2 regions of the Variovorax sp. 350MFTsu5.1 genome follow, and region 1 is predicted to be linked to the other one. Evidence: riboswitches for the same ligand, from Rfam matches in the RefSeq annotation. Region 1 holds a riboswitch; the other holds the start of a gene.
The links. A riboswitch is a leader RNA that binds a small molecule or an ion and turns the genes downstream of it on or off. The one in region 1 is predicted to bind cobalamin.

Region 1 (3,425 bases):
CCCTACGTGGTGGCCGAGCAGAACCGCGAACTGGTCGAGAAGCTGCGCGAGGCCGGCACCCCCGCCGTTTGGGGCGACGCTGCCGACCCGGCGGTGCTGATCCAGGCGCACATCGCGCGCGCCCGCGTGCTGGTGGTGGCCACGCCCGATGCCATGAACGTGCGCCAGATGATGGAAACCGCGCACACGCTCAATCCGGCGATCCAGACGGTGATCCGCAGCCACAACGAGCAGGAGGCCCGGCTGCTCACGCAGGAAACCTCCGCCACCGTGTTCCTCGGCGAGCACGAACTCGCCCAGGCCATGGCCCGGGACGTGGTCCAGCGCGCGGTGTCGATGGCGGTGCCGGCCTGAAGTCCGGTCAGGCCGGCCCGGCTCAGAGGTCTTCTATCACCAGCGTGCGGTAGCGCTGGGCGATCGAGTAGGGCACGGTGCGCACCAGCTCCATCATCTGCTCGGCCGCCGCGCCGTCCTTGGTCCTGACGAGCAGCCCGGTGTGGCCCTCGCGCGCCAGCTTGGCGTAGGCTCGCACGGTTGCCGCGTCGGTGCCGGCGGACGGCAGCGGATCGTCGGCGATCCTCACCGTGGGCACGATCTCGCTGAGCACGGTCTCGGCGGGGAGCAGGTAGACCTCGTCGCCGCTGACGCCCTTTTCAATCAGCCGGTGGCCGATGCGGTCGGCATCTTCCGCGCTCGGGAACATCACCATCGAGTAGCCGGTGGGGTAGAAGGCGCCACCGATGCTCGAGCGCATGCGGGGTTCAAGGGTGAAGTGCTTCATGCTGCCTCCTGGTTCTTGTGGAAGTCCCTGGATACAACATTAGGTCGCACCCGCAGGGGCCTCTGTAGGAGAACCCCGAAAGCTCTGTCAACCGCCCGCCTTCCTGGCCTGTTCAATTCATTCAGCAGTCAGCAAGCAACGCCATCCTCGCTCCATGCCTTCTCCCAGAAACATCGCACTCACCGTCCATGAGCTGGAGGAGGGGGAGTTCTACTGGGTGCTGATGGAGGCCGTGGAGGGCTCTCCCGGCGACACCACCCATGTCTACGTGCCCCTGGAGGCTGCCCACGAGCCCTACGCCACCTATTCGAACGCGCTGGTGGCGGGCGTGGCCATGATGCGGCGGCTGTTCGGGCCCGACGGCAAGCCGGCCTCCTGAGCCTGGCGGCCGGCTTCGGGGCCGGCCCCCGAGGGGCGCTACCTATAATCCCGCCGTTCCGGTTCGGCAGTTTTCATTGGTTACTCGCCGTTCCGGACCACACGGTTCGAAGGTGCCCCGCACGCCATCCATCTGATCGACGGCGACGGGGTTAAACGGGAAGCAGGTGAGCCGCGCCGTCGTTCTCTCTGGAGATCGATGGACGCGCCGATTCCTGCGCTGCCCCCGCAACGGTCAGCGGATCTGGAACCCCTCGGGCTCGTGCCTCCTCGATTGGCATGGGCAGCCACTGCGCTTGGGCGTGGGAAGGCGAGGGCTTCCGCCACTGCGTGCATCCAACAGCACGCAATGGCACTCCGCAAGCCCGGATACCGGCCTTCGCAACCGCCTTCGGACGCTGCGGGAGTGCGTGTCCGGGCCAGCCGCCTACCGCGCCCGCCGCGGGCCGCCGCAGCCCTTTCGCCTCTTCCGCCACGTCCTTCAACGGTCAGGAGCCTGCGGGGACGCAGGCTGGAGGAGAGGTTTCATGGGTCATGCGTCGCGAGGGAGCGATCGCAGAAGAGCGTCGCCACAACGGCTGCGACGCTGGGCGCGGTTTTCAGGTCTTTCGAGTCTTTCACTGGGTTGGGGGCTCGCCGTGGGCCCCTGTGCGGCGGTCTTCGCGCAGACGCCCGACGGCCAGACGCTCAAGCCCATCCAGGTCGATGCCGAGCGGCACACGCCGCTGGCCATCGACGAGCCCACGCAGACCGGCAGCCGCCTCGGCCTCACGCCGCTGGAGACGCCGGCCAGCGTCGAGGTGCTGACGGGCGACACCATCCGCGCGCGTGGCGACGTCTCGGTGATCGACGCCGTCACCCGCGCCACCGGCATCACCGGCTCGCCCGGTCCGGGCAATGGCGGTACCGCACTGGGAGCGCGCGGCTTCCTGGGCCATGGCTCGGTGATGCAGCTCTTCGACGGGACGCGCCTCTACGCGGGCGCCGGCACCGTCACTTTTCCCTTCGACACCTGGTCGGCCGACCGCATCGAGGTGCTGCGCGGCGCAGCCTCGGTGATGTACGGCGAGGGCGCCATCGGCGGGGCGATCAACGTGGTGCCGAAGAAGCCCGCGCGCGGGCCGATCCGCAATGAAGCGCTGGTCACGCTCGGCTCCGACGCCACGCGGCAGGTGGCCTTCGGCAGCGGCGGGGCGATCAACGACAGGCTCTCCTACCGCTTCGACATCAGCCAGCGCAACACCGACGGCTTCATGCAGCGTGGCGAGGCCGAGAGCCTGGCTGTGAGCGCCGCCGTGCGGCTGGACGTGTCGCCGCAGCTGCAGTTCACGCTCTCGCACGACGAGGGCCGCCAGTCGCCGCAGCGCTACTACGGCGTGCCGCTGATCGATGGCCGCCTCGGCAGCCAGACCCTGCGCCAGAACTACAACGTGGACGACGCCGGGATCAAGTACCGCGACAAGTGGACCCGCCTCGACGCCCAGTGGACGCCCAGCGACGCCGTGACGGTGCGCAACCAGCTCTACCGCCTGGAGAGCAAGCGCCACTGGCGCAACAGCGAAACCTACACCTACAGCGCCACCACCCGGCGCGTGACGCGCGGCGACTACCTGGAGATCGGCCACGACCAGGAGCAGATCGGCAACCGCACCGACGCCACCTTCAGGCATGGCCTCTTCGGCCTCGCCAACCAGGTGCTGGTGGGCTTCGACGTGAACCGCATCGACTTCACGCACATCAACGACTCGCCCTACGGCGGCCGCTCGGTGGTCGACCCCTTCGTCTTCAGCCCCGGCTACTACGCATCGCCGGTGGCCTACACGCCGCGCTACAAGACCAGGACCAGCACCTACGCCTTCTTCGCCGAGGACAAGCTGGCCTTCAACCGGCAGTGGTCGCTGGTGGGCAGCCTGCGCTGGGACCACGCGAAGATCGCGCGCACCGACCTGCAGAACGCCGCCAACAACTTCGGCAAGACCTTCGAGTACGCCACCGGCCGCCTCGGCGTGGTCTACGCGCCCGACGCCTCGCAGTCGTTCTACGCCCAGGTGGCGCGCGCGGCCGATCCGCTGGGTTCGCTGGTGACCACCTCGGCCTCGCAGGCAGCCTTCGATCTCAGCACCGGCAGGCAGGTCGAGGTCGGCTACAAGCGCCAGCTCGCGGACAACCGCGGTGCCTGGACGGTGGCGGCCTACCGCATCGAGAAGAACAAGCTGCTCTCGCGCGACGCCATCGACCCCACTGTCACCCAGCAGGTCGGCAAGCA
Region 2 (3,425 bases), 1.0 Mb from region 1:
GGCATGGTTGGCGATTGTAGTTTCCCGGGGAGGCGGTCCCGCCGAGGCCGGACGCGGCGCCCGGCGTGCCCGGGATTCTGCGGCTTTGGCGCTCGCCGATCAAACCCCTGAGCCGGTGGTCAGGCTTCGCTCAGCCGCACGTAGGTGGCCAGCAGCGCGCTCTTGGCGACCACGCCCAGCAGCACCGGGTTGGCGGCGCTCTCTATCAGCGGCAGCCGCTCGCCCAGGTGGTCGAGGAAACGCTGCAGCGCCTCGCCCAGCCCGGTGTCGGCGGTGATCGGCAGGATCGCCTGCGAGAGCAGGGCGCCGGCCGTCGTCTCCTGCGGCGCCGTGCCGAGCGACGAGAGCGGCACCACGCCGAGATAGCGGTTGTCCGCGTCCACCACGTACAGGTACTTCACGGGGTACTGCAGGAAGAGCCTGCTCATCGCCTCGCGGTCCGCCAGCGGGCCGACCACCGTTTCCGCCGGCTGCACCAGGTCGCGCATGTGCAGGCCTCGCAGGCGCATCTGGTCGTCGCGCTGCGCATTGCGATGCAGCGTGATCTCGTACATCGAGCCCGCGTTGGCCGAGCGCGCCACGAAATACGCGATGACGCTCGCGGCCATCAGCGGCAGCATGACCTGGTAGCTCAGCGTCATCTCGAAGATCATCAATATCGCCATCAGCGGCGCCTGCGTGGCGCCCGCCAGGAACGCGCCCATGCCGACGATGGCGTAGGCGAAAGGCGCCGAGCTCGCCGCTGGCCACAGCGCCTGCACGCCCTGGCCGACGAGCGCGCCGATCATGCAGCCGAAGAAGAGCGCGGGCGTGAACACGCCGCCCACCGCGCCCGAGCCCGCCGTTGCCATGGTGGCGACCGCCTTGGCGAGCAGCACCGTCGCGATCAGTGTCCATGCCCACGGCGTGTGCAGCACCGAATTGACCACGCTGTAGCCGTTACCCCAGACCTCCGGCATCGGCACCGACACCGCGCCCATGACGAGCCCGCCCAGCGCCAGCCGCCACGGCAGCGCGAGCGGCAGCCGCGAGAACAGCGCCCGGCTGCCCTGCAGCGCACGCAGGAAGCCCACCGCCGCGAAGCCCAGCAGCACGCCGAGCACGCAGAACAGCACGACCTCGGTGCCGTGGATCTCCGGGAACGGCGGCATCCTGTAAGGCGGCTGGTAGCCCGGAAGCGCCCGCATCGCGACGTTGGCGACCACCGAGGCGATGATGATCGGCCCCACGCTCTCCATCGCGATGGAGCCCAGCACGATCTCCGCGACGAAGAAGGCGCCCGCGATGGGCGCGTTGTAGGCTGCAGTGAGGCCGGCCGCCGCGCCGCAGGCCACCAGCAGCCGCAGCCGTTCGGCCGGGAAGCGGAACACCCGTCCCAGCAGCGAGGAAGCCAGCGCCGCCAGTTGCACCATCGAGCCCTCGCGCCCGATCGAGCCGCCGGTGCCGATGCTCACCAGCGACGACGCGCTGCGCGCCAGCGTCTGCGCCACCGGGATGCGCCCGTCGCCGAGGACGATGGCTTCCATGTAGTCCGACGTGGCGCTGCGCGAAGCCACGCGCCTGGCCAGCACCAGCAGCAGCCCCGCCACCAGACCGCCGAGCGTGGGGCAGGCGATGCGTGCCCACCATGGCAGTTGCCTGGCCATTGCCACGAGCCCTTCGCCAGGTCCCAGCACCAGGTGCTCGAAGGCCAGCAGCGCCGCGCGGAAGAATTCGGTCGCCAGCGTCCCCAGCAGCCCCGCCACGATGGACCACAGCAGCATCGACTGCCAGCCCGACACACCGAAGAGACGCTGCAGCGCCGAACGCAGATTCAGGAAGACCGAGGCGGGCTGCATCATGGCCGTCGATGTTAGCGGTGCCGCAACTTTCGACTTAAGCCCCGTTGGCCAGCGCATAAAATCACCGCCGTTGGTGCTCGCGCCGTGGTTCGCACGGCGCAGTTCAACGGGAAGCAGGAGTGAACGCCCCGGTTCTTGCCGGAACAAGGCCGAAGCCGCCTGCGCTGCCCCCGCAACGGTCAAGCAGACGGTGCCGCAAGGCGCCAACCCCTTTCCATCGAAGCCACTGGATGCCCTGAAACAGGCGTCTGGGAAGGCGGCAAGGAGTCGCTCTGCCAGCCCGGATACCGGCCAACAAGGCGGCTGCCGCATGCGTCGAAGATGAATGACGAACGCATGCGCGGCCATTGCGCCCAGGCGCCGGCGGGGAGGCCGGCCAGGGGTATTGACGTTCGTTCGCTTGATCCATGATTTCCCGTGTTTGCTCTTTCCGCGGCCGCGCTCCTGCGCGCCGCTTCCGCCACGCCTGCCTGCCGCTGGCGCTGGTTTCCGCCTTCGGCGGGCTGGCCCATGCGCAGGAGGCTTCCACCCTGCGCGAGACGGTGGTCACCGCCAACCGCACCCCGCAGGCGTTGTCGGAGCTCGTGGGAGACGTCTCCATCGTCGACAGCAACGCCATCGAGCGCAGCGGCGCGACCGGCGTGGCCGACCTGCTCTCGCGAGTGCCCGGCATCGAGATCTCGCGCTCGGGCGGCGTGGGCAACACCACCAGCCTCTTCATCCGCGGCGCCGAGACGCGCTTCACAGCCGTGTATCTCGATGGTGTGCGCATCGACTCGCAATCGACCGGCGGCGCCGGCTGGGAAGGCATTCCGCTGTCGCAGATCGACCGCATCGAGGTGCTGCGCGGCCCGGCCGCCGCGGTCTACGGCTCCGACGCCGTGGGCGGCGTGATCCAGCTCTTCACCAGGCGAGGAGAAGAGGGCGTGTCGCCCTACGCCGGCATCGGCTTCGGCAGCAAGGGGCTGCGCAGGATCGAAGGCGGCGTGAGCGGCAAGTCGGGCCTCTTCGACTATTCCTTCGGCGTGGCGCATGAAGAGAGCAAGGGCTACAACGTGCAGCCCGTGAGCAAGCGCAACGTGACCAAGGACGGCTTCACCAGCCCCGACCGCGACGGCTACAACAGCACCTCGGGCAACGTGAAGCTGGGCTTCCAGATCACGCCCGACCAGCGCATCGAGGCCACGATGCTTTCCAGCGACGTCAAGGCCGGCTACGACGCCACGGTGTCCTACAGGACCAGGCTGCCGTTCCTGTTCGCCAACGACATCTCGAGCAACACGCTGCAGACCGCCGGCCTGAGCTGGTCGGCAAAGTGGAACGACGTCTACAGCACCCGCTTGCAGGTGACCGACTCGCAGCAGGTCTACAAGACGCAGCCTTCGTTCTACCGCACCGAAACCCGGCTGCGCGGCTACCTGTTCCAGAACGAATTCCGCTTCGGACCGCACCTCGTCACCGCCACGCTCGAGCGCCGCGAAGACGCCCTGGAGAACGCTCCCACAACCACCTCGAAGCTGCTCTCGCGCGACCGCTCGCAGGACGCCGTCTCGCTGGGCTACGGCTTCGTGAAGGGCCCGCACT

Region 2: linked by a shared signal. The riboswitch ahead of ABL843_RS17210 (TonB-dependent receptor domain-containing protein) and the one ahead of ABL843_RS12535 (TonB-dependent receptor) in region 1 are both predicted to bind cobalamin.

What each region holds. Positions count from the first base shown of each region.
Region 1 is NZ_CP157620.1:2,783,146-2,786,570, forward strand. It holds gene ybaL (YbaL family putative K(+) efflux transporter) at 1-354, shown strand, start outside; gene ABL843_RS12525 (hypothetical protein) at 377-781, opposite strand; gene ABL843_RS12530 (hypothetical protein) at 936-1,160, shown strand; cobalamin riboswitch at 1,254-1,555, shown strand; gene ABL843_RS12535 (TonB-dependent receptor) at 1,798-3,425, shown strand, end outside.
Region 2 is NZ_CP157620.1:3,790,795-3,794,219, reverse strand. It holds gene ABL843_RS17220 (hypothetical protein) at 1-5, opposite strand, end outside; gene ABL843_RS17215 (ClcB-like voltage-gated chloride channel protein) at 120-1,841, opposite strand; cobalamin riboswitch at 1,896-2,152, shown strand; gene ABL843_RS17210 (TonB-dependent receptor domain-containing protein) at 2,249-3,425, shown strand, end outside.